Regions from separate parts of the Pelomonas candidula genome, predicted to be linked through region 2. Evidence: predicted binding sites of a transcription regulator. Region 2 holds the regulator's gene; each other region holds the start of a gene.
The links. The regulator sigma-54, encoded in region 2, starts transcription at its own class of promoters, with help from an activator protein. The targets are predictions, from matches to a motif close to TGGCANGNAANCTGCTTT.
Positions count from the first base shown of each region.

Region 1: a site for sigma-54 is predicted at 6,112-6,129, ahead of ACG04R_RS13345 (PEP-CTERM sorting domain-containing protein). Genes of this name have one in related genera too.
Region 3: a site for sigma-54 is predicted at 2,552-2,569, ahead of exaC (acetaldehyde dehydrogenase ExaC). Genes of this name have one in related genera too.

Region 1 is NZ_JBIGIC010000006.1:22,622-32,719, reverse strand. Features, by position in the region: gene ACG04R_RS13365 (pirin family protein) at 1-49, opposite strand, end outside; gene ACG04R_RS13360 (LysR family transcriptional regulator) at 11-964, shown strand; gene ACG04R_RS13355 (LacI family DNA-binding transcriptional regulator) at 1,033-2,106, opposite strand; gene galB (beta-galactosidase GalB) at 2,353-5,103, opposite strand; gene ACG04R_RS13345 (PEP-CTERM sorting domain-containing protein) at 5,309-6,055, opposite strand; gene ligA (NAD-dependent DNA ligase LigA) at 6,263-8,293, opposite strand; gene ACG04R_RS13335 (hypothetical protein) at 8,346-8,648, opposite strand; gene ACG04R_RS13330 (carbohydrate-binding module family 20 domain-containing protein) at 8,809-10,098, shown strand, end outside.
Region 2 is NZ_JBIGIC010000003.1:361,488-371,585, reverse strand. Features, by position in the region: gene ACG04R_RS07950 (hypothetical protein) at 1-56, shown strand, start outside; gene ACG04R_RS07945 (enoyl-CoA hydratase/isomerase family protein) at 53-811, shown strand; gene ACG04R_RS07940 (hypothetical protein) at 905-1,141, shown strand; gene ACG04R_RS07935 (16S rRNA (uracil(1498)-N(3))-methyltransferase) at 1,299-2,012, shown strand; gene ACG04R_RS07930 (MFS transporter) at 2,009-3,172, shown strand; gene ACG04R_RS07925 (hypothetical protein) at 3,154-3,660, opposite strand; gene ACG04R_RS07920 (THUMP domain-containing class I SAM-dependent RNA methyltransferase) at 3,650-4,930, opposite strand; gene ACG04R_RS07915 (alpha/beta hydrolase) at 4,987-5,856, shown strand; gene ACG04R_RS07910 (RNA polymerase factor sigma-54) at 6,100-7,596, opposite strand; gene lptB (LPS export ABC transporter ATP-binding protein) at 7,770-8,555, opposite strand; gene lptA (lipopolysaccharide transport periplasmic protein LptA) at 8,555-9,160, opposite strand; gene ACG04R_RS07895 (thiol:disulfide interchange protein DsbA/DsbL) at 9,206-9,868, opposite strand; gene ACG04R_RS07890 (thiol:disulfide interchange protein DsbA/DsbL) at 9,871-10,098, opposite strand, start outside.
Region 3 is NZ_JBIGIC010000010.1:36,849-46,946, forward strand. Features, by position in the region: gene ACG04R_RS19030 (high-potential iron-sulfur protein) at 64-369, opposite strand; gene ACG04R_RS19035 (PQQ-dependent methanol/ethanol family dehydrogenase) at 444-2,192, opposite strand; gene exaC (acetaldehyde dehydrogenase ExaC) at 2,609-4,132, shown strand; gene ACG04R_RS19045 (DUF779 domain-containing protein) at 4,213-4,599, shown strand; gene ACG04R_RS19050 (hypothetical protein) at 4,763-5,410, opposite strand; gene mraZ (division/cell wall cluster transcriptional repressor MraZ) at 5,789-6,220, shown strand; gene rsmH (16S rRNA (cytosine(1402)-N(4))-methyltransferase RsmH) at 6,220-7,173, shown strand; gene ftsL (cell division protein FtsL) at 7,178-7,441, shown strand; gene ACG04R_RS19070 (peptidoglycan D,D-transpeptidase FtsI family protein) at 7,438-9,228, shown strand; gene ACG04R_RS19075 (UDP-N-acetylmuramoyl-L-alanyl-D-glutamate--2,6-diaminopimelate ligase) at 9,228-10,098, shown strand, end outside.

The DNA of each region.
Region 1 (10,098 bases), on a different contig from region 2:
AAACGGCGCCATGAAAGTTGATGACCTCCTGCTGCTCGCCCAGGTCCACAAGGCCGGCTCCCTGTCCGAGGCAGCCCGCCAGCTGGATTTGCCCAAGGCCACGTTGAGCCGGCGCCTCACGGCGCTGGAGACCGCGGTTGGCGCCCGGCTCTTCGTGCCCGGTGCCAGCCGGCTGACGCTGACCGAGCTGGGCGAACAGCTCGCCGAGCGTGCGGCCCGGCACGACGACGACATTGCCGAGACCCGCCAGTGGCTGGCCTCGCGCGAGGCGACGCCGCAGGGGCGGCTGCGCGTGTCGGTGCCCGCCGAGTTCGCGATGCTGGTGCTGGCCGAGAGTTTCTCGCGCTTCGTGCGCCGCTACCCCAAGGTGGAGCTGGAGGTGGACACCACGCCGCGCCGCGTCGATCTCTTCAACGAGCCCTACGACGTCGCCGTGCGCATGGGCCCCGTGGACGAGCCCGACCTCGTCGCCCGCCAGTACATGCTGCTGGAGCGAGGCCTGTATGCCAGCCCGGTCTACCTGCAGGCGCGGCCCGCGCCGCTGACGCCGGCCGACCTGGCCGAGCATGATTTCGTCGTGCTGACACAGGGCAAGGGCATGTACAAGAAGCTGCAATGCGGCCGGCAGACGGTGGAGGTCGACGTGCACGGCCCGCTGGAGGCCAACTCCATCGGCCTCGTGCTGGCGATGGCGCGAGCGGGTGGCGGCATCGCCAGCTTCCCGTTCGGCATGGTGGCATCGGAAGTGGAGGCCGGCACGCTGGTGCCCGTGCTGCCCGAATGGAGCTACGAGCCGTTGCCCGTGCAGTTGCTGACGGCGAGCCGGCGGCTGATGCCGGCCAAGACGCGCGCCTTCATCGACCACCTGTTCGAGACCAAGCCCGCCTGGGCACGTTCGCTGGCACCCGATTGGGTGAAGGCCCCGCCCTTGCCGATCCCGACATCGACACCCGACAGGAAGTGACGGGCTGTCGAATGCGACTGCGATGACACCTCAACAATCGCGCTGGCCCGCGACGCGATGAGTACGGCTCAGGCGACCGGTATCGGCCGCGGCCGGGGTGCCGCATCGGACTGGCGACGCACCAGCTCGAAGCCCATCAGCTTGTGCTCGCAGGGCAGCGCGTCGCCTGCCTGGCGCGCGCGGATGTGCCGCACCAGCAGGTCCACGGCCGCACCGGCCATTGCCGTGATGGGCTGGCGCACGGTGGTCAGCTCGGGCCAGATCGTCGTGGCCAGCGGCGCATCGTCGAAGCCGACGACGGTCAGGTCACGAGGCACCTCGATGCCCTTGCGGTGCGCGATGGCCACGGTCGCGGCGGCCATGTCGTCGTTGCTGGCGAAGATCGCCGTCGGCCTTCGTCCATGAACCTGGGAAAGCAGGAACTCCGCCGCGTCCAGCCCCGAGCGGTAGCTGAACTTGCCCTGTGCAACGGCCTCGTCCTCGGCGATGTCGACGCAGGCGTCCTGCATCGCCGCGCGGAAGCCGGCGAGCCGGCGCGCGCTGCAGTTCTGATGCTTGTCGCCGACGATGAAACCCAGCCGTTGATGCCCCAGCGACAACAGGTGCCGCGTCATCTCGTAGGCCGCCTGGTAGTCGTCGATGCCGACCGCACAGACCTGCTCGGACGGCTGTGCGCTGGACACTGCCACGGTGGGCGTGCCGGCCTGGGCCAGCATGCGCAGCATCTGCGGCGAGTCGCAGAACGGCGGCGGCAGGATGACGCCATCGACACCGCCGCGCAGCATGTTGGCCAACAGGCGCGGTTCGTCCTCGGGCCCCTCGCAACGCTCGACGAGCAGTTGCACCTGGCGCAGCGTGGCCTTCTTCAGCAGGCCCAGCAGGAAGTCGTTCAGGTAGCCGACCGAGGGGTCGCCGTAAAGAACGCCGATGCGCGTGAGGCCTGCCGCGGGCGGCGCGACCCGGCGCGGCGGCGGGCCGGGCGAGTAGTGCAGCGCCTCGATGGCCGCCTTCACTTTCTCCCGCGTGCCGGGTCTGACGTTGGGCTCATCGTTGACGACGCGCGACACCGTCATCGCTGACACGCCGGCGAAGGCCGCCACGTCCGCAATGGTCGAGACCTTGCCGCCGCGACGCTGGCGCATGGGTGGATTCAAGCTGTGCATCAATGATCCAGTTCGACTGCTGCCCCCGGCTCTCGCATGGAACCCTCGAGCCTCGCGATGATTCCCGCGGCGCTGATGGTTGCGCAACCATCAGCTGACTTTACCGGACAGCGGTATCCCTAGGCTGCGCGTTTGCCCCGACCTCGAGTTTCTTTACCCGGCCGCGCGTCGGTTGCAGGCAGCCTCGCCGACCTTCCGGCGTTCAGCAGAGGACGCAGGTGAAGGTCATCGGGGGCTGCGGGTCTGCAGCGTCAGCCGGGTAGGCGCGAAACCGTCGGCTTCGGCGCGAAGCGTCAGTGTGCCGCCCGCGCCGGGCCGGCCACGCACGATGGCCAGCGCCTGGCCGCTGAAGGCCTTGCGCGTGGTGGACGGGAAGGGTTCGAAGCTCGTCGCATCGCCGTTGTCGGTGGCGACGATGTCGCCGGGCCCGTCGAGGCTGAAGCGGATGCGCGTGTCGGCGCGCGGCACGGTACGGCCCTGCGCGTCGACAACGCGCAGCATGACGAAGCTCAGGTCGCGGCCGTCGGCGGCGATGTCGGTGCGATCGGCCTCCAGCGCCAATCCAGCGGCGGTGCCGGCCGTCACGACCGACGTGGTCGCCCAGGGCTTGCCGTCGCGATACGTCACCAGCTTCAGCTCGCCCGGCTCGTAGACGACGTCGTCCCAGCGCAGCCGGTACTCGAACGCCCCCTTCTTGCGCCTGCCCAGCGAGCGGCCGTTGAGAAACAGCTCGGCCTCGTCGCCGCTCGTGAACGCATGCACCGGCGTGACCTGGCCGACGCGTTCGGGCCAGGTCCAGTGCGGCAGCAGATGGGCCATCGGCAGGTCCGGCCGCCAGCGCGACTGATACAGCCAGTAGCGGTCCTTGGGGAAACCGGCCAGGTCGACGATGCCCGAGTAGGAGCTGCGCGACGCGTAGTAGGGCGTGGGTTCGCCGAGGTAGTCGAAGCCGGTCCAGACGAACTCGCCGGCGACGAAGGGGTGGCGGTCCAGCGACGCGAACACCTTGTCGGCCGACGAGCCGAAGTCCACCGCGTAGAGCTCGTAGCCGCTGACCTGGCGCGTCGTCGAATCGCCACCGCGGCCATCGCGCGTGATCGAGCTGTTGGCCGGCGCGACGGGGAACAGGTAGACGCCGCGACTGCTGAAGGCCGAAGCCGTCTCGCTGCTGAAGATGGGCTTGCTCGGGAACTTCGCATGGAACAGTGGGTATTGCGGCGGTGTGCGGATGCGGTCCGTGCCCTCGAACTCCGCGTCCTGCCGGATGCCCTCGCCCTGGTAGTTCAGGCCGATGACGTCGACCTCGGCGGGCAGCGGCATGTCGGACTTGGCGTAGTTCATTGCCGTGGTCGTCGGCCGTGTCGGGTCCTCCTCGTGCGCGATGCGGTGCAGCTCATGCGCGATGGCGGCGCCTTCCGCGCCGGTGTACTGCTCGCCGACCTCGTTGCCGATGCTCCACATCATGATGGACGGATGGTTGCGGTCGCGGCGCAGCATGGCTCGCAGGTCGGGCTCGTGCCAGTCCGGGAAGATGAGGTGGAAGTCCAGCGGCGTTTTCTTGCGCTCCCATGAATCGAAGATCTCGTCGATGACGAGCAGGCCCATGCGGTCGGTCAGCTCCAGCAGCGCCGGGTCCGGCGGGTTGTGCGACATGCGGATGGCATTCGCACCCATGGCCTGCAAAATCTCCAACTGGCGCTCCGCCGCACGCAGGTTGAAGGCCGCGCCGAGCGAGCCGAGGTCATGGTGGTTGTTGACGCCGTTCAGCCGCACCGGCTGGCCGTTGACCAGCAGGCCAGCATCGGCGTCAAAGCGCAGCGAGCGGATGCCGAAGCGCGTCTCGACCCGGTCGACGACATGGCCGTCGCGGCTCAGTTGCGTGACGGCGACATAGCGGTTGGGCTGCTGTTGCGGCCTGGGCCCCCACAGCCTGGGCTTGGCGATGCGCGCCGTGCCGGACGCAAGGCCATGCCCGCCCGCCGCCACCGCCACACCGGCCCGCACGATGCGCGCCACCGCCGGCCCCTGCGCCCTGCCCTGCTCATCGAGCGCAAACACCTCCGTCGCCACGTCGATGCGCACCGCGCGCTGGCCCTGGTTGTCGACCGTCACGTCCAGCGCCACCGTGGCGCTGGCGGCGGACACGTCGGGCGTGCGCACCAGCGTGCCCCACTGGCCCACATGGACCGGGTCGGTCTTCACGAGCCAGACCTTGCGATACAAGCCCGCGCCCGGATACCAGCGGGCGGACTCGGGCGGGTTGTCCAGCCGGATGGCCAGCTGGTTCTCGCTGCCGGGCTTCACGTAGGGCGTCAGGTCCAGCCGAAAGCTGCTGTAGCCGTAGGGCCAGCCGCCCACCAGCTTGCCGTTGAGCCACACCGTCGCGTACGACATCGCGCCGTCGACGTCGAGAAAAATCGCGCGCCCTACATCGGTGGCGGGGATGTCCAGCTTTCGGCGATACCAGGCGGCGCCCCAGCTCTTCAGCCGCCCCATGCCGCCATGCGGGCCGTCCGCCAGGAAGGGGCCGGCGATGGCCCAGTCGTGCGGCAGCGTGACGGCCTGCCAGCCGCTGTCGTCGAAGCCGGCCTGCACGATGCCCAGGTCGCCACCCGGATGGCCCGCCGGGCGCTGGTGGCGACGTGACGCGTCGCCGATAAATGCATTGGCGCTGGGCAGCACCCACGGCTTCAGGACGGCCTCGCCCCTGGCCTGCACCTGCTCAGCCGCCTCGGGCCGGGCATCGGCCACCTTGCCGTCGGCCGACTGTCGCACCTCGGGCCGCACGTCGTACATCAGCGGCGCAGCGCCCGGCGGGTCGCCGAGCTGGAAGCGCCAACCGCTCGCCAACTCGATGCGTTCGCGCGGCGCGAGTCGCTCGTGCACGAGATCCGGTGTCAGCCGCTGGGCCCAGGCCGGGCCAGCGGTCATCAGCAGCGCCGCCAGCACGGGCAGGAAGCGGGATGTGATCAGCAAGCGGTCTCCTGTATGCCGGAGGCGACCCGCCGAGCATTGGTTGTTATTCGGTCAATGAATGGTAACGCAACCAACACTTCCGGGAACAACGACCTGCCCCCGCATCTCCCGGACATCCAACCGAGGGCAGCCCATGCAACCGGGAGCCAGCCTCGCCCCCGGCTCGGTCACCCGGACAGCCGGCACCGGCGCGGTGGAAAGGCGACTAAAGGCGCGTCGCCCCGGCCCGCTTGCCGCGCAGCCAGGCGACCGTGCCCAAGCCCAGGGCCAGCAACGCGATGGTGGCCGGCTCGGGCAACGTCACCGCATTACCGCCGGTCTGCGTCAGCTGGAGGCCGTCCAAGTTGCCTTCGCTGGGCCCGGTGAAGGTGAAGGACAGGAGCCCGGTCGCGGCCACGACGCCCTTGAACTCCGCATAGTTCGTGCCTAGCGCGAAGCCTGTTGCGGCAGCCGCGGTCACGGACTGTGTGATGCCGTCGAGCGTGAACTCCGTGATGCGGCCATCGGTGTTGGCGGATGCGTAGAGGATCAGGTCGTAGGCCGCCCCGGGCGTCAGGCCGGCCAGTGTCACGCTGGCATCAGCCCTCAGGGACCGATAGAGGTAGTCGCACATCAACGGCGCAAACGAGGACGTGCTCATCAGGCAACCGTTCCCCGTCGCGTCGAACGCCCCGCCGGTGCCGGCGAAGCTCAGCGTGATGCCGGTGCTGGCGCCCGCGGCATCCAGCAGAGGTACGTTGCTGCTGTCCGTCGGCGCTGAAAGCGATCCACCGTCGACGCCGTTCCAGAGATCTCCCGCAGCGCCTGTGACTGCAGCCCCCGAGTAGGTGCCGACCGCAGCCCCCGAGTTGAAGTCGATGTTGACCAGCCCCGCGTGAGCCAGCGGCATGCCGGCAAGACCGGCCATGGCGATCACCCAACCACGGAACGAGAACAGACGCTTGGAAGCCATGGCATTTCCCCGGAATTGCCAACTCGGTTGGCGACGTGCTGACGCTTTGGTGAGTGTGAGCAAGTTCGATGCCACAAGCCGGTTTTCCCGGGACGGGGGCGAAGGGCAGCAAAGCGCACGGCGTCGATCTGTCAAGATTCCCGACAGCCGCCAGACCGATTCGTTATGGACCGCCCCGGCTAGGCGGGCAGGCCCAGGGCGTCACGCCTAGCCAAGCAGCCCGCGCAGCCCCGCCTCGTCCAGCACAGGAACGCCCAGCGTGCGCGCCTTCTCCAGCTTGCTGCCGGCCTCCTCGCCGGCGATGACATAGCTCGTCTTCTTGGAGACGGAGCCGCTGACCTTGCCGCCGGCATCCTCAATCAAGGCCTGGGCTTCGTCACGCGACAGCGTCGGCAACGTGCCGGTCAGCACCAGCGTCTTGCCCAGCAGCGGGCGCGGCCGGTCGTCGCCCTCGCCTTCGCTTTCCTTCGGCTGCACGCCGGCCGCCAGCAGCTGCTCGACGACCTCGACGTTGTGCGGTTGCGCGAAGAAGGTGTGGATGCTGGCCGCGACGATGGGGCCCACGTCCGGCACCTCCAGCAGCTGCTCGACGCTGGCGTTCATCAGCTTGTCCAGCGTGCCGAAGTGGCGGGCCAGATCCTTGGCCGTCGTCTCGCCGACCTGGCGGATGCCCAGCGAGAACAGGAAGCGCGCCAGCGTCGGCGTCTTGCTCTTCTCCAGCGCGTCGATGATGTTCTGCGCGCTCTTTTCGGCCATGCGATCCAGCGCGGCGAGCTTGGCGACGCCCAGCTTGTACAGGCCTGGCAGGCTCAGAACGATGCCGGCGTCGACGAGCTGCTCGACGAGCTTGTCGCCCAGGCCCTCGATGTCCATCGCGCGCCGGCCGGCAAAGTGCAGCATGGCCTGCTTGCGCTGCGCCGGGCAGAACACGCCGCCGGTGCAGCGGTAGTCCATGCCACCACGCTCGCGCGCCGCCTCGCTTCTGCAGACGGGGCATTCGCGCGGCATGTGGAAGTTGGGCACGTAAGCCGGCCGCTCGCCCGGCACGCGGCCGACGACCTCGGGAATCACGTCCCCGGCGCGGCGAACGACGACCTTGTCGCCCACACGCACGCCCTTGCGGCGCATCTCGAAGACGTTGTGCAGCGTCGCATTGCTGACCGTCGTGCCGCCGACGAACACCGGCTCCAGCCGCGCGACGGGCGTGAGCTTGCCGGTGCGGCCGACCTGGATGTCGATGGCCAGCAGCGTGGTCACCTGCTCCTGCGCCGGGTACTTGTGCGCAACGGCCCAGCGGGGCTCGCGGGTCTTGAAGCCGAGCTTGTGCTGCAGCTCGCGCGAGTTGACCTTGTAGACGACACCGTCGATGTCGAACGGCAGCGCATCGCGCTTGGCGGCCATGGCCTGATGGAACTGGACGAGGCCTTCATGGCCCAGCGCCACGACGCGGTCGGCGTTGACCGGCAGGCCCAGTGCCGCCAGCGCGTCCAGCATGCCGCTGTGGGTGGCCGGCACGTCCCAGCCCTGCACTTCGCCGAGGCCGTAGGCGTAAAAGCACAGCGGCCGCTGGCGCACCAGCGCCGGGTCCAGCTGGCGGATGGCGCCGGCCGCGGTGTTGCGCGGGTTCACGAAGGTCTTCTCGCCGCGCTCGCGCTGGCGCTCGTTGAGTTTCTCGAAATCGTCGCGTCGCATGTAGACCTCGCCGCGCACTTCCAGCACCGGCGGTGCCTCGCCCAACAGCCGCAGCGGGATCTGCCCGATGGTGCGCACGTTCTGCGTGACGTCCTCGCCGGTCTCGCCGTCACCTCGCGTCGCGGCCTGCACCAGCACGCCGTTCTCATAGCGCAGGCTCATCGCCAGGCCGTCGAACTTCAGCTCGGCGGCGTACTCGACGGGCGCGTCGGCGTCCGTCAACCCCAGCTCGCGGCGCACCCGGGCGTCGAAAGCGATGGCGCCACCCTCGGTCGTGTCGGTCTCCGTCGTGATCGACAGCATGGGCACGACGTGGCGCACGGGCGTGAGGCCGTCCAGCACGGCGCCGATGACGCGCTGCGTCGGCGAGTCGGGCGTCAGCAGCTCGGGGTGCGTGGCCTCGATGGCCTGCAGCTCCTGGAAGAGCCTGTCGTACTCGGCATCCGGCAACTCGGGCGCGTCGAGCACGTAGTAGAGGTGGGCGTGGTGGTTGAGCTGGGCACGCAGGTCGGCGGCGCGCTGGGCTGTGGCTTCGGAGGCGGTCATCGGTGCATTGTCGCGACTGGCGTGGGCACCTCAGCCGCCACGTGGCGACCGCTCAACCGGCGAATCGCGCGCGGATCGCCAGCCGTCCGGCGTCGTCGCCGAGCAGCACCTCCACGCAGGCCGTGTCGATGAAACCGCGCTCCGCCTGGCTGCGCAGTTCGGCGGCGCAACGGGCCTTGTCCCTGGGCTGCTTGTAGGGCCGCGCGGATTTGTGCGGCAACGATCGCGTGGCCGCCCTGCTCCCGAACACCAATTTCGCAAAAGCAGGCGCCGATGTTGCATTGCTACATAACCAACGCCAGGTCACCCAAAAGAAGTTCATGCAACCACCGGCCATCAATGGAGTGAATTTCAAATTTTGTTTTAATTAAGTAGTTTTACTACGTATTTTTTGATTCAAGGCTATCTAGAGTCGCGACACCCTCCACACCGGAGAGGCGGCCATGGCATGCAGTCGACTGGCCGACATCACGGCCCCGCAACGAGGGCTCTCGACCCCAGACCGGAGACATCACATGCACACCTCCCACCCGACCCGCCGGCGCCTTGCAGCGGCCCTGACCTGCACGGCCGCCGCCACGCTGGCCACCTTCACGGCGCCCGCCCAGGCACTCAACCCCAACACCACGTCGGTGCAGATGTTCGAATGGGCCTGGCCCGACATCGCCACCGAGTGCACGCAGTGGCTGGGGCCCAAGGGCTTCGGTGGCGTGCAGATCTCGCCGCCCAGCGCCTCGAAGAACGCCAACGGCTGGTGGGGCGTCTATCAGCCGGTCAACTACGCGAACCTGACAAGCCGCATGGGCACGCCGGCCCAACTGCAGTCCATGATCAGCACCTGCCATGCGGCCGGTGTACGCGTCTATGCCGACATCGTCGTCAACCAGATGGCCGACGGCAGCGGCACAGCCACCGACGGCTCGACGTGGAACGCCAGCACGCTGACCTACCCCTACTTCAGCGCCAACGACTTCCACGCCAACTGCAGCATCGCCGACAGCGACTACAACTCCGCCGCCGGCCGCAGCAACGTGCAGAACTGCCGCCTCGGGGGCCTGCCCGACCTGGCCACCGAGAGCAGCTACGTGCAGGGCCAGATCGCCAACTACCTGAAGGCACTGCTGGCCCTGGGCGTGGACGGCTTCCGCATCGACGCGGCCAAGCACATGCCGGCCAGCGCGTGGACATCCATCATGGCCGCCGTGAAGGCCAGCTACCCGACCACGCTGCAGGGCGAGTCCATCTGGCTGACGCAGGAGATCATCAACGACGGCGAGGTCGACCGGCCCAGCTATCTGCCGATCGGCACGATCAACGAATTCCAGTTCACGTACGCGATGCGGGACGCCTTCCGCAACGCCAACGGCCTGAACCTCGCGAGCATCCCGACCGTCATGGGGACGTGGGGCAACTGGGGCGGCAGCTGGGGCTTCCTGCAGCCGCAGAACGCCACCGTCTTCATCACCAACTGGGACACCGAGCGCAACGGCAGCTCGCTGAACATCAACAACAACGGCGGCGCCGATGCCGCCGGCATGCGCTACACGCTGGCGCACATCTTCATGCTGGCCCAGGGTTACGGCGAGGCGCAGCTGTACTCCGGCTTCAAGTTCACCAGCACCGATGCGGACCGCCCGAGCACCAGCCCTTACAGCGGCGGTGTGCCGCAGGTCAACGTCGTGTGGGATTTCGCCCACCGCTGGACGCCGCTGGCCAACATGGTGGGCTTCCGCAATGCCGCTGCGGGCCAGGCGCAGCAGAACTGGGTCGTCGGCGACAACAGCAACCAGGTCGCCTTCAGCCGC
Region 2 (10,098 bases):
CTCGGCTGAACGACGGCTACGCCTGGCACAACCGCGTGGCGAGGCGGCGCGCGTGAGCGGCTACGCTCCATCGCTGGAGGTGGCCGCCGGTGTCGCCCGCATCACGCTGCGCCGGCCGCGCCAGGCCAACCGCCTGACGGTGGACGACCTCGCCACGCTGCGCGGCTTCATCGCAGACGTGAATGCGAACGACGCCGTGCGTGTGCTGGTGCTGGCTGGCGAGGGGCGGCATTTCTGCAGCGGCTTCGACCTGGGCGCACTGGTTGCCGTGGACGCCGGCGCGCGCTTCGGCGAACTGGCTGATGCGCTGGAGGCGGCCCGGCCCATCACCGTGGCGCGGCTGCACGGCGGTGTCTACGGCGGCGCGGCCGACCTGGCGCTGGCCTGCGACTTCCGCCTGGGCGCGCCGGCCGTGGAGCTGTTCATCCCGGCGGCGCGTGTGGGCCTGCATTTCTACGCCGGCGGGTTGCGCCGCTTCGTCGAGCGGCTGGGGCTCGCGACGGCCAAGCAGGTGCTGCTGGCAGGCCGCACGCTGGACGCGGCGGCGCTGCTGGCCCGGGGCTATCTGGACCAGCTGCTGCCCGACGTCGACACGCTGGACGCCGCGCTCGCGGCGCTGACGACCGAACTGCTGGCCATGGCACCGCTGTCATTGCTGCCGATGAAGCAGCACCTGAACGCCATCGCCGCGGGGCGGGTCGATGAGCAGCAGCTTGCGGCCGACATCCTGAGAGCGCGCGACTCGCAGGATTTGCTCGAAGGACAGGCCGCCTGGGCGGCAAAAAGGCCGGCTCATTTCAAGGGGTGTTGAAAGCCCTAGGCCGGGTCTTTCCGACATGGTGGAAAATACAGGGCCCGTGCGCCTGTCTGGCGCTACCTCTTACAACTCTTCGACAGGACCAGCGTGGCCAAAGAAACCACCAAGACCACCATCGAAGCGGATGGTCTGCGCTACCGCTCCAAAGCCCCGGGCTCGCCCTTCGCGGCGACCTCCTCTTTCGGCGCAGCAACGATGTCGTGCTTCCTCTGCGGCAAGCATCGCCCCCGCGCGATGCTGAAGTCCAAGAAGCTGCTCGGCAAATCCCAGCCCGTGTGCTCGCCGTCCTGCAAGGAGCTGGACGCGCAGATCGCCGCTAAATAGTTGACCCCTCGTCCAGTCCTGCGCCGCTGAACGCGGGCAGGCCTGACCGATCCCCCGAGGGGACGACGATGCTCGCGGGGCGTGCCCCGCTCGCACATCGCCAGACGGGCCTGCTTGGGAGCAGCCCGGCGCTCGGCCCGAAAAAGGCACTACGGCCTTGCCTCGATTCTTTGTTGACACCCCGTTGGTCCAGCCTGGCGAGATTTCTTTGCCGGCGGGAGCTGCGCGCCATGTGCAGGTGCTGCGGCTGCAGCCGGGCGACGAGCTGACGCTGTTCGACGGCAGCGGCCCCGAATGGCAGGCCGAGGTCACGGCGATGGGGCGCAGCGAGGTGCGGGTGGATCTGCTCGCGGCCGAACAGCCTCAACGTGAACTTTCACGTGCGGTGACGCTGGCCGTCGTCATGCCGGCCAACGACCGCATGGACTTTCTCGTCGAGAAGGCCACCGAGCTGGGCGCCGCGGCGCTGCAGCCGCTGGTGGGCGAACGATCGGTGCTGCGCCTGTCGGGCGAGCGTGCCGACAAGAAGCGCTCGCACTGGCAGGGCGTTGCCATCGCGGCGGCCGAGCAGAGCGGACGCACGGTGCCGCTGCGCGTCGAGCCGGTGCTGCTGCTGGCGGCCTGGCTGGCGGCGTTGCCGGCGCCCGTCGACGACGAATGGCGCGGGCTGCTGAGCCCGCGGGCGGCGTCGCCGTTGGCGGCGTTCCCGCAGCGACGCGCGCTGTTCCTCAGCGGTCCCGAAGGTGGCTTGAGCGACGCCGAAGAGGACGCTGCGCGTGCGCGCGGCTTCTCGGCCGTCTCGCTGGGGCCCCGCGTGCTGCGAGCCGACACGGCACCGCTGGCCGTGCTGTCCTGGCTGGCGCTGTCTTGAACCGCAAGCTCGCGCTGCTGGTCCTCGCGCAGGGCCTCTTTCTCACCAACAACATCTGCCTCGTGGCCATCAATGGCCTCGTCGGTCTCGCGCTGGCGCCCGTGCCGTGGATGGCGACGCTGCCGATCTGCGCCTACGTCGGCGGCGGCGCGCTGATGGCGCGCCTGGTGGGGCGTCATCAGCTGCGCTTCGGGCGTCGGCGCGGCTTCCAGATCGGCCTGCTCGTCGGCATCGCCAGCAGCTCGCTGGCGCTGTGGAGCGTGACGCACCAGCAGTTCTGGGGCGTCGTCACGGCGACGCTGGTGGGTGGCTACTACAGTGCCAACGCGGCGCTCTACCGTTTCGCGGCAACCGAGATCGTCGCGCCGGGCAAGCGCGAGGCGGCCATCTCGTGGGTGCTGGGCGGCGGCTGTCTGGGCGCCTTTATTGGCCCGACGCTGGCGCGCGAGAGCAGGGACCTGCTGGTGGCGCCGTTCGCGGGCGCCTACCTGCTGTTGATCGGCGTTGCGCTGATGGGGCTGGTGCTGATCTCGCTGATCGACTTCCCGCCGCTGACCCGGCCGGCGCCCGGCGCCGGAGGCCGTTCGACCCGCGAGCTGGTGCGCCAGCCCGTCTTCCTCGTCGCGCTGGCGGCGAGTGCGCTTGGTTACGGCGTCATGAGTCTGTTGATGTCCGCCACGCCGATCGCGATGGGGCAGTGCGGCCTGCCATTCGGCGACGCGGGCCTTGTGCTGCAGTGGCATGTGCTGGGCATGTTCGTGCCGAGCTTCTTCACCGGGCCGCTGATCCGCCGCGTGGGCGTGTTGCCGGTGATGGCGACGGGCGTGCTGCTGAACCTCGGCTGCGTCATGTTCGCGCTGTCGGGGCAGGACCTGGATCACTTCCTCGGCGCGCTGTTCCTGCTGGGCGTTGGCTGGAACTTCCTCTACATCGGCGGCACGACGCTGTTCACGCAGGCCTACCGGCCCGAGGAGAAGACGCGCGCGCAGGGGCTGATGGACACGGGCGTCTACGCGACGATGACGCTGACGTCGTTCTCGTCCGGGGCGTTGGTCACGACCGGCGGCTGGCGGTGGATGAACTGGGCCAGCCTCGTGCCCATCGCGCTGTGCGCGGCGGCGCTGGCCTGGCTGGCCATCGGTCAGCGCGCGTCGCGCTGAAGGTATTCGGCCGCCATGCGCGCGGCCAGTTCCTCGGTCTTCATGCGCAGCACGGCGGCCGGCGGCAGTTCGCGTTGCGTGACAAACGACGGTGTGCCAAAGCGCAGGCCCACGACGGCGCCGCCGTCGCCGATCTCAGGCAGCAGCGGGTAGGCACGCAGGCGCAGCACCAGCGTGCCCTGGTCGTCGGTGAACACCGCCGTCTCGACCAGCGTGCGGCAGCCCTGCTGGTCAGCCTGCTTCAGCAGCGTGCGGCCGATGGCCTGCACGTCGGTCTGCGCGCTGGCCATCGTCAGCGGATAGGCATGCTGCTGGTCGTGGCCGTCGAGCGCGTCGACGACGGCGGTGTTGAAGCGCTGGTTGATGTCGTCCCAGTCCGGGCCGCCCAGCTGCCGCAGGTTGCGTCCCTGGCCGAACACCACGCGACAGTCTGCGTGGGCGGCGACGGCGGCGATTGCCAGCGCGGCGGCGATCAGCTCACGCTGCATCGCCGTCCGCGGCGGGCTTGCGGGCCGAGCCCTTGACGAGGTCGAAGCGGAACAGCCGGCATTCGATGGGGCCGTTCCACATCGGCACGCGACGGGTTTCCTTCAGCCGCATCTTGCTCGGCAGCTTCATGTCGGGGCTGAGCATCCAGGCCGTCCAGCCGGCGGGGTTCTCGGTGTACTGGCGCTTCCAGTGAGCGGCCAGACGCGGGAAGAAGTCGTCGCCCGCATCCCTTTCCTCGCTGCCGCCTGCGTCGCGCGTCATCGCCGCCTTGCCTCGCACCTCGATGCGCTCGCCGTAGGGCGGGTTCATGACGATGGCGCCAGGCATGCCGTCCGGCAGCTGCGGTGCGGGGCGCTCCAGTGCGTCACCGCCATTGAACTGGATGTACTGCGCGACGCCCGCGCGCTCGGCGTTGCGGCGCGCGAAGTCGACCATGCGGAAGGCCACGTCGCTGGCGTAGATGGGCACGGCCGGCGGGTGGATGCGCGCGCGGGCGGCCTGGGCCATCTCGCCCCAAACCGCTTTCAGGGCAGGCGTGGAAAACGCGATCTGCCGCTCGAACGCGAAACGGCGCAGCAGGCCGGGGGCGGAGTCGCAGGCGATCAGCGCGGCCTCGATGGGGATGGTGCCGGAGCCGCAGCAGGGGTCGTGCAGCGCGCCCCCTGTTTCGGCCGTGCCGCGCCAGCCGGCGGCGGCCAGCATCGCAGCGGCGAGCGTTTCCTTCAGCGGCGCGTCACCCTTGTCGACACGCCAGCCGCGCTTGAACAGCGGCTCGCCGGAGGTGTCCACGTAGATGGCCGCGCGCTCGGGGCCGACGTGCAGCAGCACGGGCAGGTCGGGCGAGTGCGTGTCCACGCTGGGGCGCTCGCCGGTGTGCTCGCGCAGCTGGTCGCAGATGGCGTCCTTGATGCGCAGCGTCGTGAAGTTCAGGCTCTTTAGCGGCGAGCGCTGGGCGACGGTGTCGACACGGATGGTGTGGCGCGGCGTGATCCAGTCGCGCCAGTCGACGCGGCGGGCCAGCGAATAGAGGTCTTCCTCGTGACGGTACGGGCCTTCGATCAGCTCGACCAGCACGCGCTGCGCGAGGCGGCTTTCGAGGTTGATGCGCAGCACGTCCTCGGCCGTGCCGATCAGGCCGCAGCCACCGCGCAAGGCTTCGACCTTGCTGCGCACGCCGGGCGGCAGGAAACGTTTGAGTTCCTCTTCCAGCAGCGGTTCGACGCCACCGGGGCAGGATACGAAGAGGGATAACTTGTTGGGCAGGCTCACCCGGGCATTGTCGCCGCCCCTAAACTGGATAGCGTTATCCACGGCTCAACCCTGCCATGAAGCGACTCGTCCTGACCCTGGCCCTCGTGTTCGGCGCGCTGCAGGCGCAGGCTGCCGACCCGGCACCGGCCTACCCGCCGCACAGCATCCCGAACACCTTGCTGCGCGCGCTGCCGAAGAACGCCAATGGCCGCACCTATCAGCTGCACATCCACCTGCCGGCCTCGTTCGCCAAGGAGCCCGGGCGCCGCTACCCGGTGCTCTACGTGACCGACGGCTACTGGGACTTCCCGACCGTCGTCAGTTCGTACAACAACCTGAACTACGACAAGGTCGTGCCGGAGTTCATCACCGTGGGCCTGGGCTATGCCGGCGATAACCTCGACTACGGCGAGCTGCGCAACTGGGAACTGTCTCCTGTGCGCGACAACCCGCTGAGCGACAGCAGCGGCAACGCCGACAAGTTCCTCGCCTCGCTGGAGAAGGACATCTTCCCGCTGGTGGAGCGCGAGTACCGCGGCGACCCGGCGCAGCGCTACCTGGCCGGCAGCTCACTGGGCGGGCTGTTCACGCTGTATGCGATGTACGCCAGGCCCGATCTGTTCAAGGGCTACATCGCGGCCAGCCCGGCGGTGGTCGTCGGCAACGACTGGATCATCGGCCAGGCCAAGGCCTATGCCGCGACGGGCAAGCCCATCAAGGCGCGGCTGTATGTGACCGGCGCCGAGAACGAATGGCCCGCTTTCTTCGCCGGCATCCAGCGCTACCAGGCGCTGCTGCCGACGCTGAAGCACCCGGAACTGGTGTATCAAACCCGCGTCATCGACGGCGAGCGGCATGCGGGCACCAAGGCGGAAAGCTACACGCGCGGCATGCGCTTCGTGTTCGAGCCGCTGGCACCGGAGACGGGGAAGTCGAAGGATTGAGCCGCCATCCGGGCGACTGAACGTCGTATTTCGGGCTGAGCGCCGGGCCGCTCACAAGCCGACCCCTCTGGCGACGTGCTTGCGGCTCGATGCCGTAGGCATCGCCGTCCCCTCGGGGGCTGAGGCCGGACACAGAGCGTCCAGTGGACGGCCTGAGCCTGCCGAAGCTCTGCGGCGCCGCCGCGGAGTGGTCCCGGTCAGGCCTGCCGGCGTTCAGCGGCACGCGACTGGGCGAGGGGCGCGCTACAGCGCCTTGCGCAAATTCGCCGGCGCGATCTTCATGCCTTCGCGGTACTTGGCCACCGTGCGCCGCGCGCACTGGATGCCCTGCTCCTCGAGCATGGCCGCGAGGGCGCTGTCGGACAGCGGCTTCTTGGTGTCCTCCGCGGCGACGAACTGCTTGATCAGCGCGCGCACGGCCGTGCTGGACGCCTCGCCGCCGGCTTCCGTGCTCAGGCCCGAGCCGAAGAAGTACTTCAGCTCGAACGTGCCCCAGCTCGTCGCCATGTACTTGGCCGTCGTCACGCGCGAGATGGTGGACTCGTGCAGGCCCAGCTCGTCGGCGATCTCGCGCAGCACGAGCGGCTTCATCGCCAGTTCGCCGTGCGTGAAGAAGCCGCGCTGGCGCTCGACGATGGCCTGGCTGACGCGCAGGATGGTGTCGAAGCGCTGCTGGATGTTCTTGATGAACCAGCGCGCCTCCTGCAGCTGCCCGCCCAGCGGCGAGTTGCTGATGCCGCCGCGCGTGGCGCGCAGTGCGTTGGCGTAGAGCTCGTTGATGCGCAGCTTGGGCGCCACCTCGGGGTTGAGCATCACGCGGAACTCGCGGCCCACCTTGCGCACGATGACGTCGGGCACGATGGCCGCGGCGGCGCCTTGCGCGAAGCGGCGGCCGGGCTTGGGCTCCAGCTGCGTGATCATGACCTGCGCTTCGCGCAGCAGTGCCTCGTCGGCGCCGGTCTCGCTCATCAGGCGGCGCATGTCGCGCCGGGCCAGCAGCTCCAGATGACTCTTGCAGATCAGGATGGCGATGACCTGCGCCGGGCTCCTGGGCTGGGTGCGCAGTTGCAGCACCAGGCATTCGGACAGGTCGCGCGCGGCGATGCCGGCCGGGTCCAGGCTCTGCAGCAGCCGCAGAGCGATGCGCAGGTGGTCCAGCAGTTCCTCGCGATCCTCATCGTCATCGGGCGCCAGCGCGGCGGCGATGTCCTCGATGGGGTCTTCGAGGTAGCCGTCCTCGTTCAGCGACTCGATCAGCACCTGCACGGCGGCACGGTCCTCGGGCGACAGGCTCTTGCCGGCCAGCTGCTGGGCCAGGTGCTCGGCCAGCGTCGTCTCGGCGGATTCCTGGCTCTCGCGCTCGCCATCGTCGTCGCCCATGCCGGCGCCGCTGCTGCTGGGCAGCTCGCGGATGCCGTCGAAGTCGTCGCGCTCGGTGCCGTTCTCCCAGTCCTCGCGCTCGGTGCCGCCGAAGTCCTCGGCGCTCAGCTCGGGCGCGTCGCCGCCCTCGGACTCGCCGGCCGAGGCCTCGGTGCCGCTCTCTGCCGGTGCGTTGGTGGCCAGCTCGGGGGCACTGACGGTGAACTCCTCCTCGGTGTCCAGCAGCGGGTTCGTGGCCAGCATCTGCTCGACTTCCTGGTGCAGCTCCAGCGTCGACAGCTGCAGCAGGCGGATGGATTGCTGCAGTTGGGGCGTCAGCGCCAGGTGCTGACTGAGGCGTACCTGGAGGGTCTGCTTCATGGTGCGCAGCCTGCGTGTGGCGCATTCGGGCCGAGCGCCGGGCCGCTCCCAAGCCGGCCCGCGCTGGCGATGTGCTTGCGGCTCGATGCCGCAAGCATCGCCGTCCCCTCGGGGGACCGACCGGACTCGCTCGCATTCAGCGACGCGAGGATGGGCGAGGGGCTCACCATCCTCTACATCCTGAAGTTTTCGCCGAGGTAGACCTTGCGCACGTCGGCGTTGGCCACGATCTCGTCGGGCGTGCCCTCCGCGAGCACGGCGCCCTCGCTGATGATGTAGGCGCGGTCGCAGATGCCCAGCGTCTCGCGGACGTTGTGGTCCGTGATCAGCACCCCGATGCCGCGGCCCTTCAGGAAGCCGATGATGCGCTGGATCTCCAGCACGGCGATCGGGTCGACGCCGGCGAAGGGCTCGTCCAGCAGGATGAAGCGCGGCTGCGTGGCCAGCGCCCGGGCGATCTCGACGCGGCGGCGCTCGCCGCCCGACAGCGCGGGCGCGGGGCTGTCGCGCAGGCCTTCGATGGACAGGTCGTGCAGCAGGCCGTTGAGCAGCTCGTCGATGCGCGCCTTGCCGAGCGCGCGGCCCTTGTCGTCCTGCTGCAGCTCCAGCACCGCGCGGATGTTCTGCTCGACGGTGAGTTTGCGGAAGATGGAGGCTTCCTGCGGCAGGTAGCTCAGGCCCAGCCGTGCGCGCTGGTGGATGGGCAGGCGCTGCACTTCGGCGCCGTCGATGCGGATGACGCCGGCGTCCGAGCGCACCAGGCCCACGATCATGTAGAAGCTGGTCGTCTTGCCGGCGCCGTTGGGGCCCAGCAGGCCCACGACCTCACCGCAGTCCACGCGCACGTGCACGTCCTTGACGACCTTGCGGACGCCGTAGGTCTTGGCCAGGCCCTCGGCTTCGAGCCGGCTGCCGCAGGCGGCCGAACCGGCCGGCGAACGGGTGGACGCCTCGTCCATCACGAAGACTTGCCCGGCTGCAGCGTCGTCGACGGCTTCAGCGGCAGGGCCGCAGGCGGCGCGGACGCAGCGTCGTCGCCCGGCTGCGCGCGCGGCATCATGACGATGCGGGTGCGGCCGTTCGGGTTGGGCGAGGCGCTGCCGCCCTCCAGCGTGAAGACCTCGGTGCGGCTGTCGTAGACGATGACGGCGCCCGAAACCTGCTCCGCCACGGCGGTGCCACGGGCGCGGCGCACCTCGGCGTTGCCGATGAAGCGCACGGTCTCCGTGCGGGTGTCGTATTCCAGCTGCTCGGCCTGGCCCTCGATGGACTCGCCGGGCGTGTCGCGCCCCTGGCGGAAGCTGACCGGCTGGCCGGCGACCCCGCTGGCGGACAGCTGGTAGTAGCCGTCCGGCGTCTCGCGCACGTAGACCTTCTCGGCGCGCAGCATCAGGCTGCCGCGCGTGATGACGACGTTGCCCTGCAGCTCGGTGCGCTGGTTGACGTTGTCAATCTGGCCCGGCTTGTCCGACGACAGCGTGAACGGCTTGAGTCGGTCGGCCTTCTCCGCCTGGGCGGCGAAGGTGGCGATCGCGAGGACGAGCGGGATCAGGTGGCGGGGCATGGCGGCACGGAAGTTGCAGGCCATTCTAGGGGCCTGCAACCGCGCTCAGCCTTTCCCTCGCGACAACTTGATCAGGAAATCCGCGACGGCCAGCGCCGCCTGTCCGTTGGCGGCTTCGCTCTGGCTGGGCTCGCCGGCCAGGCCGGGACCGGTGCGGTAGCGGCCGCCAATGACCAGCGTCGGCACGCTGTCTGCGCCGGCAAGTTCGGCCATCTTCTGGCCCTGGGCCAGCTTGCCCTGCACGCCGAAGGACGAGAAGGCCTGCTTGAACTTGGCCTGGTCCACACCCAGCTTGCCAACGAGATCCACGACGCCGGCTTCATCCGTCGCGTCGATGCCCATGCGGTGGAAGGCGTTGAAGATGCCGGCGTGCACGGTGGGCGTCAGGGCGCCCATGGCCTCCAGCGCGTAGAACATGCGCGCGTGCAGCTTGAGCATGGCCTGCTGGCCCACCGGGATGCGGCGGAACGTCACGTCGGGCGGCAGCCGGTGCAGCCAGTCGCCCAGCAGCGGGTCGAACGCGAAGCAGTGCGGGCACTTGTAGAAGAAGAACTCGATGACCTCGACCTTGCCCGGCGCGCCGGGCAGCGGCTGGGCCAGGCGCTGGTAGTGTCGGCCCTCGACGGGCCCGCCCTGGGCCCAGGCGGCCGGCGTGGTGGAGGCAAGCCCGGCCGCAGCCAGGGTGAGGGTGGCGTCACGACGCTTCATGGTCAGGCCTTGGCGCGAATGCGCTGGATGAGGAAATCGGCAATCTGCAGCGCGCGCTGGCCCAGCTCCTGCTCGGTGGCGCGCTGGCCCATGCCGGCCTGGCTGGGCGAGGTGAGGAAGCGGCCGCCAATGGCCAGCGTCGGCACGCCTTCCAGGCGGGCGGCTTCCACCAGCTTGTCGGCCTGGGCCACCTTGGTCTGCACGCCAAAGGAGTTGTAGGCGTCCATGTA
Region 3 (10,098 bases), on a different contig from region 2:
GGCATGGCCGGCAGTCGCAGCAACCCACAGCCGCCATTCGCAAATGTTCCGAAGCCCTGCACTTCAGCCGGGCGCCTTCACCCACGCATTGCACCAGCCGTTCTTCGCGACCTGGGCCTTGCGGCCGAACATCGCGCAGTTGCTCCAGGCGTCGGTGGGCTTGGCCTGCCAGAACTGGCAGTTGGCGCAGTGCTGGCTGGGCTGGTGCTTGGGGAACTTGGCGGTATCGACCTTGGTGGTGTCGTGCTTGTAGCCGAGCGCCACGGCGGTTTCGCTGGTTTCGTCGACGGGCGACGTCTGGGCGATGGCCGGGCTGGCGAGGGCGGCCATCGTGGCCTGGAGCATGAAGATGCGGCGGGTGGGTTGCATGGGGAATACCTCGGAGAAAGACAAGGCGCCGGCCCGCCTGCGCAGGCCGGCGCCTTCACATCGGAACAATCGGCTTACTTGGGCAGCTTGAAGGCCCAGACCATGCCGCCTTGTTCGAGGTAGCTGACCCGCTTGGCCACGTCACCACCCCACAGCGGCACGGCACCGCCCCAGCCGGACACGACGCCGATGTACTGCTCGCCGTTCTGCTGCCAGGCGATCGGAGGCGCGACGACGCCGGAGCCGGTCTGGAACTGCCACACGACCTTGCCGGTCTTGGCGTCCGCGGCCTTGAGCCAGCCCTCCGGCGTGCCCCAGAACACGAGGTTGCCGGCGGTCGTCAGCACGCCGCCCCACAGCGGCGCGTTGTTCTTGACCTCCCAGACGATCTTGCCGGTCTTGGGGTCCACGGCACGCAGCGCGCCGATGTAGTCGTCGTTCAGCGTCTTGATCGTGAAGCCGGCGCCCAGGTAGGCCGCGCCCTTCTTGTAGGCGATGGGCTCGTTCCAGATCTCCATGCCCCACTCGTTGGACGGCACGTAGAACAGCTTGGTGTCGGGGCTGTAGGCCATGGGCATCTGGTTCTTGCCGCCCAGGAAGGAGGGCGCTGAGAACACCGAGTTGCCCTTCTTGCCGTCGGCGCCGGCGGTCGGGTCGCCGGGGCGGTTCTCGGGCACGAAGTTCGGGCGGCCGGTCTTCAGGTCGATGCCGGTGGCCCAGGTGATCTTCTTGACGAAGGGGAAGGCGTTGTTCAGCTGGCCGTTGGTCGCGTCCAGCACGTAGAAGAAGCCGTTGCGGTCGGCCTTGGCGCCCATGCGCTTGCCGTCCATGTCGAAGGTGATGAACTCGTTGACGCCGTCGAAGTCCCAGCCGTCGTTGGGCGTGCCCTGGTAGTGCCACTTGATCTGGCCGGTCTTCACGTCGATGGCGATCGTTGAGCAGCTGAACAGGTTGTCGCCCTGGCGCAGGTGGCTGTTCCACGGTGCGGGGTTGCCGGCGCCGAAGTAGGCGAGGCCGGTCTTGGGGTCGAAGGTGCCGCCCAGCCACGTGGCCGCGCCGCCGGTCTTCCACAGGTCGCCTGGCCAGCTCTTGCCGGGCGTGCCGGAGACGCCGTTCTCGCGCTTGTTGCCGTCCTTGTCCCAGATGTAGCCCATGTGGCCCTCGACGGTGGGGCGCGTCCAGACCATCTTGCCGGTGCGCGGGTCGCGCGCCTCGACACGGCCGACGACGCCGAACTCCCCGCCCGACACGCCGGTCAGCAGCAGGCCGTTGGCGATGATGGGCGCGGCGGTGGACGAATAGCCGGCGGCGTAGTCGTCGATCTTTTCCTTCCAGACGACGTCGCCGGTGTTCTGGTCCAGCGCCACGATCTGCGCGTCCAGCGTCGTGAAGATGACGAGGTTGTCGAACAGCGCCGCGCCGCGGTTCACGACGTCGCAGCAGGGCATGATGCCGTCGGGCAGGCGGTGCTCGTACTTCCACAGCTTGGCGCCGGTGGCGGCGTCCAGCGCAAAGATGCGCGAGTAGGACGCCGTTACGAACATCTTGCCGTTGTGGATCAGCGGCTGCGACTCCTGGCCGCGCTGCTTCTCGCCGCCGAAGGAGAAGGCCCAGGCCGGCACGAGCTTGGCGACGTTGCCGGCGTTGATCTGCTTGAGCGGCGAGTGGCGCTGGCCCTGCGTGCCCAGGCCCCAGGACAGGACCTCCTGGCCGGACTTGGACGAGGCTTCGATCATCTGCTCGGTCACGGCGGCCGATGCGCTGCCGACGGCCACGAGGCCGAGACCAAAGGCCATCAGGGCGGCGAGAGGCTTGAGTTGCATGGTGTTGTCTCCGGTGTTGATGGATGTGCGCCGCCATGCCGATGCGGCGGGCGGGTGGACAGCCCAGGCGCAAGCTCCATGCCAGTCGCAATCGGCACGAAATCGCGGCGAGATGGAGCAGTCAGGCGACCTCGGCGGCCCGCCGGGTGCTGGGTTCCACCAAAGGACTGTGTCAATGCGGCGGCCGGCTGCGCCGCGGTGAGACATCGAGGGGGTTGGCAGCGGCGAGTCGCCGGACTAGCGTGTTAGCGCGACGCGGTGTCCCGTCCTGTGCCGAACTGCTCCAGGCTGCAACAGTCCTCGGGTGATTTCCCTTGGCTTTGTGCCCCGGCAGCGGTGTGCAAGCGCCTCTGGCGGCCTGGCACGGGTTCTGCGTTGTTCAGCAGGCGTTACCCCATTCGCACAGGAGACAAGCCATGACTGTTTATGCCGCTCCCGGCCAGGCCGGTGCCAAGATTGCCTACAAGCCCCGCTACGACAACTTCATCGGTGGCAAGTTCGTGCCGCCTGTTGACGGCCAGTACTTCGATGTGATCTCGCCGATCAACGGCAAGGTCTACACGCAGGCCGCGCGTTCCACCGCCGCCGACATCGACAAGGCGCTTGACGCCGCCCACGCCGCCGCCGCCAAGTGGGCCGCCGTGCCGGCCGCCGACCGCGCCAACCTGCTGCTGAAGATCGCCGACCGCATCGAGGCCAACCTGGAACTGCTGGCCTATGCCGAGACCGTCGACAACGGCAAGCCCATCCGCGAGACGCTGAATGCCGACATCCCGCTGGCCGTGGATCACTTCCGCTACTTCGCCGGCTGCGTGCGCGCGCAGGAAGGCGCGCTGAGCGAGATCGACCACAACACCATCGCGTATCACTTCCACGAGCCGCTGGGTGTCGTCGGCCAGATCATCCCGTGGAACTTCCCGATCCTGATGGCGGCCTGGAAGCTGGCGCCGGCTCTCGGTGCGGGCAACTGCGTCGTGCTCAAGCCGGCCGAGAGCACGCCGATCAGCCTGCTGGTGCTGACCGAGCTGATCGCCGACCTGCTGCCCGCCGGCGTGCTCAACATCGTCAACGGCTTCGGCCGCGAAGCCGGCATGCCGCTGGCCAACAGCAAGCGCATCGCCAAGATTGCCTTCACCGGTTCCACCGCCACCGGCAAGGTCATCGCGCAGGCGGCGGCCAGCAACCTGATCCCCGCCACGCTGGAGCTGGGCGGCAAGAGCCCCAACATCTTCTTTGAAGACGTGATGGCGGCCGATGACGCCTTCCTGGACAAGGCCATCGAAGGCCTGGTGCTGTTCGCGTTCAACCAGGGCGAGGTCTGCACCTGCCCCAGCCGCGCGCTGATCCAGGAATCCATCTACGACCGCTTCATGGAGCGCGCCATCAAGCGCGTCGCGGCCATCAAGCAGGGCAACCCGCTGGACACCGACACGATGATGGGTGCGCAGGCCTCGTCCATCCAGATGGACAAGATCCAGACCTACCTCGCGCTGGGCAAGGAAGAGGGCGCCAAGGTGCTGATCGGCGGCGAGCGTGCGCAGCTGGGCGGCGACCTGGCCGGCGGCTACTACATCCAGCCGACCCTGTTCCAGGGCCACAACAACATGCGCATCTTCCGCGAGGAGATCTTCGGCCCCGTGCTGGCCGTGACCACCTTCAAGGACGAGGCCGAGGCGCTGGCCATCGCCAACGACACGCCCTACGGCCTCGGTGCCGGCGTGTGGAGCCGCGATGGCAGCCGCGCCTACCGCCTGGGCCGCGGCATCCAGGCCGGCCGCGTGTGGACGAACTGCTACCACGCCTACCCGGCCCACGCGGCCTTCGGCGGCTACAAGGAATCCGGCATTGGCCGCGAGACCCACAAGGCCATGCTCGACCACTACCAGCAGACCAAGAATCTGCTGGTCAGCTACAGCCCGAACGCGCTGGGCTTCTTCTGATCACGGCGCCCTGATCGGGCGTTCGTGACCGGTAGATCATGGGGCGGCTTCGGCTGCCCCATTTCGTTGAAGGAATGCTGATGGCAGCCCCCATCCCCCGCGTGCAGGCCACCGCCGCCGCGCGCGCCCTGATCGCCCGGCTGCGCGCGGAGCACGGCGCGCTGCTGTTCTACCAGTCGCATGGCTGCTGCGCCGGCAGTGCGCCGATGTGCTTTGCCGTGCACGAGTTGAAGCTCAACGCCGATGACCGCCTGCTGGGCAGTGTGGACGGTGTGCCGGTGTACGCCAGCGTCGCCCAGTGCGACTACCTCGCCGGCCTGCAGATGACGCTGGACGTGGCGCCCGGCAACAGCGGCAGCTTCGGCCTGGAGGACGGCTCGGGCCAGCACTTCGTCGCGCAGTTCCGGCTGTGGGCCGATGACGAGGTGCCGCATCTGGCGGTGATCGAGCCCGTGACGGGGCTCTAGGGCCGGGGCGCTCTACGGCATCAGGTCGCGAAGGCCTGCCGCTGGGCTTCTGAGCTGCCGGGCATACGGGTCCAGTGCGTCCTCGGGTCGACCCAGCGGCAGGCCGGTGACCGCCGCGAACCGCACCGGCGTGGCCAGCCCTGGTCGATCAAGGCAGCCGGCGCTACACGTTGATCGACGCGAAGCTCTTGGAGGGCACGAAGTGCATGTGGCCGCCGTTCAGCAGCGTCGGCTTGACGGTGGCTGAGGCCGACTCGTTGTTCGTCAGCGCCATGATCTGGAAGGGCTTGCCCATGCCCGTCGAGCCCAGCGTCTTCACGACGCTGTTCAGGCGCTCGGCATCCGTCTGCGTGACGTGGTCCATCTTGGACGTCCGCTTGTACTGGACCGTGCAGTGCCCGTTGATGTGGCTGATCAGGAAGTCGCAGGAATCGGTGCCCGTCTTCCCGCTGACGTCGAAGCCGCGCGCGGCGCCGGTGTAGCCGATGCCGGTGGCGAACTGCTGCAGGACGGTCTTCCAGTCATCCAGCACCTGATAGACCACCAGCAGTTCGACAGTTCCCGCGGGCATGCCTGACGCCGGCCAGGGGTTGGGGTGGATGGCCTGGATGTAGTTGAGAAAGGTCGTCGCCTGGAAGCCGGCCTTGGTCTGGCCGGAGTACGCGTAGTCGCCCCCGGCGCCGCCGCCGATGTGCCAGCCGGCCACCCAGTGCGGCGTGCTCAGGACCAGGCCCGTGCAGCCATTGACGCTGTGAAAGCCGATCGATTGGGTGTCCCAACCCGCCTGGTTGGTGCCTATCCACGTCGTCATTGCCGTCCTCCCGGTGGCTGCACTTCGGCCCGAGGGCCTTCGCAAAGATAGCCAAAGGCGAACATTGCCGCGGGCGGCAGGCTAGGGGGGGCGTTGGCTGCGCCCTCCTCGTTTGCGCCGCATGCCCGCCGCTTTGGTCCCTCCGGCCCGCGCGATGCGGACAAACACGGTTCTGTTGTTCGTCAAACCTAAAGCAGCACTTCTCAATATCAAAGCAAGTCCTTATTTATTAAGGACATTTCTTGGTTGTGCTGTTTTTTTATACAGCCATCCCTAAGTGCTTGATTTCATTGAAAAAACTTGTTCTCAATCTTGACCATGGGGGGTTGTGGACTTAAAGTGGGGAGAAGTGTTCTTTCGTGGTGAAAAGTGTCGGAAATCGTCTTTCAGGGGGCCTCAAACTTGGCGTTGGACGCCAAGGGGCGCCTGGGCGTTCCTACGCGGCACCGTGAGGTGCTGCAGCTGCTCTGCCAGGGGCGGCTGACGATCACCAAGCATCCGGACGGCTGCCTGATGCTGTTCCCGCGCCCGACGTGGGAGGTCTTTCGCGACAAGGTTGCCGCGCTGCCGATGTCGGCCGCCGGCTGGAAGCGCGTGTTCCTCGGCAACGCGATGGACGTCGAGATCGACTCGGCGGCGCGCGTGCTGATCTCTCCCGAGCTGCGCGAGAGTGCCGGCCTGGACAAGGACGTGGTGCTGCTGGGCATGGGTAGCCATTTCGAGATCTGGGACAAGAAGGCCCACGCCGCCCAGGAGGCCGAGGTGCTGGCCGGGCCGATGCCGGATTCGCTCAAGGACTTCAGCTTCTGATGGGCGCCGACGTGAACGACAGCGCCACGTTCCGCCACACGACCGTGCTGCTGGACGAGGCGGTGGACGGCGTGCTCGCGCGGCCCGACGGCGTCTACGTGGACGGCACCTTCGGCCGCGGCGGCCACTCGCGGCTGCTGCTGAGCAAGCTTGGCCCGCAGGGGCGCCTGATCGGCATCGACCGCGACCCCGAGGCCATCGCTGCGGCGGCCGCCATCACCGACCCGCGCTTCTCCATCGTCCACGCCGGTTTTGCCGACATGGCCGAGGAACTGGCGGCCATCGGCGTGCACCAGGTGGACGGCGTGCTGCTGGACCTGGGCGTGTCCAGCCCGCAGATCGACAACCCGGAGCGCGGCTTCAGCTTTCGCTTCGACGGGCCGCTGGACATGCGCATGGACACGACGCGCGGCGAGAGCGCGGCGGACTTCCTCGCGCGTGCCGACGAGCGCGCCATCGCACAGGTGATTCGGGACTATGGCGAAGAACGGTTTGCTGGCCAGATTGCAAAGGCGGTTGTTGCTCGCCGAGAAGCCGGTGCGCCGCTCACGCGCACCGACGAACTGCGCGAACTCGTGGCTCGCGCGGTCAAGACCCGCGAACCCGGCCAGGACCCGGCAACGCGCACCTTTCAAGCTCTTCGGATTCATGTCAACGGAGAGCTGGAGCAGCTTGACCAGGGGCTGAAGGCGGCGCTGCGGCTGCTGGCGCCGGGCGGTCGCCTGAGCGTCATCAGTTTCCACTCGCTGGAGGACCGGCGCGTCAAGACCTTCATCGCCGAGTACAGCAAGCATGTGTTCGACCGCCGCGCGCCGTTCGCCGAACCCGCGCCGCTGATCCTGAACGCGCTGGGCCGCATCAAGCCCAGCGACGCCGAGGTGGCCGCCAACCCGCGCTCGCGTTCCGCCGTGCTGCGTATCGCCGAGCGCACCGACGCACCGCTGAGGGCCTGATCCGGTGGCCAAGCTCAACCTCGTGCTCATCCTCGCCGTGCTGGCCAGCGGCCTGGCGCTGGTGCACAACGCCTATGAGGCGCGCCGCCTGTTCGCCGAGCGCGACCGCATCAAGGCCGAGGGCGAGCGCCTGGCGGCCGATGCCGAGCGGCTGAAGGCCGAGCGCCATGCGCAGGCCACCAACCTGCGCGTGGAGCAGGTGGCCCGCGAGCGGTTGGGCATGCGGCCGATCACGCCGGCCGTCGTGGCCTCGGGGGTGCGCCCGTGAGCGGTAAACAGAACAAGTCCGGCGCCCGCGCGCTCGGCTCCGGCCGCGCGGTGAACTACTCCACCAGCCCGCTGCTCGCGTCCAAGACGCCGCCGTGGCGCTCGCGTTTCCTCGTCGCCCTCGTGGGCCTGGCCTTCGCGGGTCTGCTGGTGCGCGCCATCTACGTGCAGGTGCTGCACAGCGAGTTCTTCCAGAAGCAGGGCGAGGCGCGCTACGCGCACACGCTGGAGCTTCCGGCCAGCCGCGGCCGCATCAACGACCGCACCGGCCAGACGCTGGCCGCCAGCGTGGCGGTGCCGTCGATCTGGGCCATTCCGAAGGAAGTCGACGCCGACGCCGACAAGCGTGTCGAACTGGCCAAGGCGCTGGGCATCTCCGGCAAGGAGCTGGAGGCCAAGCTCAACCCGGAGTCGCGCTTCGTCTGGCTCAAGCGGCTGGCCGACGACGACACCGCCGCCAAGGTGAAGGCGCTGGGCCTCAAGGGCATCTTCCAGGACCGCGAGTACCGCCGCAAATACCCCGAAGGCGAGGCGGCGGCGCATGTCGTCGGCTTCACCAACGTCGAGGACAAGGGCCAGGAGGGCGTGGAGCTGGCCTTCCAGAAGCAGCTGCAGGGCAAGGATGGCTCGCGCTCCGTCGTGCGTGACCGGCTGGGCCGCGTCGTCGAGGACATCGGCGAGGTCGTGCCCGCTGCCAACGGCCAGGACATCGACCTGTCCATCGATTCCAAGGTGCAGTTCTTCGCCTACCAGCGCATCCGCGATGCGGTGGCCGAGAACAAGGCCAAGGCGGGTTCCGTCGTCGTGCTGGACGCGCAGACCGGCGAGGTGCTGGCGCTGGCCAACTTCCCGAGCTACGACCCCGGCAACCGCCAGAACCTGTCTGGCGAGCAGTTGCGCAACCGCGCGCTGACCGACGTCTTCGAGCCGGGCTCGACGATGAAGCCGTTCATCGCCGGCCTGGCGATGGAGACCGGGCGCGTCACGCCCGACACGCTGGTCGATACCGGCCCCGGCAGGTACGCCTTCCAGGGTGCCGTCATCACCGACACGCATGCCCATGGCGTGATCCCGGTGCGCGACGTCATCAAGTTCTCCAGCAACATCGGCGCCACCAAGATCGCGATGCAGATGCAGCCGCGTGAGATGCACGAGATGTTCACGGCCATCGGCCTGGGCCAGCGGCCGCAGATCAACTTCCCCGGCGCCGTGACCGGCAAGCTGCGGCCCTGGAAGACCTGGCGGCCCATCGAGCAGGCGACGATGAGCTACGGCTACGGCCTGTCGGCGTCGCTGTTCCAGCTGGCGCGCGCCTACACGGTGTTCGCGCGTGACGGCGAGATCATCCCCGTCAGCATGCTGCGCCAGCCGCACGACCATCTGGTCCCCGGCATCCGCGTCTTCTCGCCCAAGGTCACGCAGGACCTGCGCCTGATGCTGCAGGCCGCCGCCGGCCCCGGCGGCACCGCGCCCGAGGCCCAGGTGCCCGGCTACAGCGTCGGCGGCAAGAGCGGCACGGCCTACAAGCAGGAAGGCCGTGGCTACGCCGCCCACAAGTACCGCTCCTGGTTCGTCGGCATCACGCCCATCAGCAAGCCGCGCATCGTCGTCGCTGTCATGGTCGACGAGCCATCCGCCGGTGCGCACTACGGCGGCCAGGTCGCCGGCCCGGTGTTCAGCCAGGTTGCGGCGCAGACGCTGCGCCTGCTGGGCGTGCAACCCGACCTCGACGTGAAGAGCCAGATCGTCGCGAACAAGAACGCGGTCGCCACGGAAGAGAGCTTCTGATGCTGACAAGACTCAAGTCCCCCGACGCCGCCGCCCGCTGGCTGCAGGAGTGGTGCACCGGCACGCTGCGCACCGACAGCCGCCAGGTCATGCCCGGCGACGCCTTCATCGCCTGGCCCGGCTACGCGCGTGACGGCCGCGAGTACGTGGCCGCGGCGCTGGCGGCCGGCGCGTCGACCTGCCTCGTCGAGGAGGCCGATGTCGACCGTTTCGGCTTCGTGGACGCCCGCGTCGCGTCGCTGCCGGGGCTGAAGGCGCGCACCGGCGACGTCGCCGCGGCCTTCTTCGGCAAGCCCACCGACACGCTGGACGTCATCGCCGTCACCGGCACCAACGGCAAGACGTCGACGGCCTGGTGGATCGCCCAGGCGTCGGCCGTGCTGAACAAGCGCTGCGGTGTCGTCGGCACGCTGGGCATCGGCGAGCCGCCCAAGCTGGACTACAACGGCCTGACGACGCCGGACCCCGTGCTGTTGCAGGCCGCGTTCGCCCGCATGCGCGACGACGACTTCGCCGCCTGCGCCATCGAGGCGTCCAGCATCGGCATCGTCGAAGGGCGCCTGGCCGGCAGTGCCATCCGCGTCGCCGTGTTCACGAACTTCACGCAGGACCACCTCGACTACCACGGCGACATGAACGCCTACTGGGTGGCCAAGCGCGCGCTGTTCGGCTTCCCGGGCCTGCGCGCCGCGGTCATCAACCTGGACGATGCCAAGGGCGACTCGCTTGCCGCCGAGCTGTTGGCAATAGACGTGTGGACCACCGGTGTGCAGCGCTCGGACGCGCGGATCACGGCGCGCGACCTCCACTACACCGGCGAGGGCCTGGCCTTCATGCTGCACGAGGGCGCGCAAGCCATTGCCGTGCAGA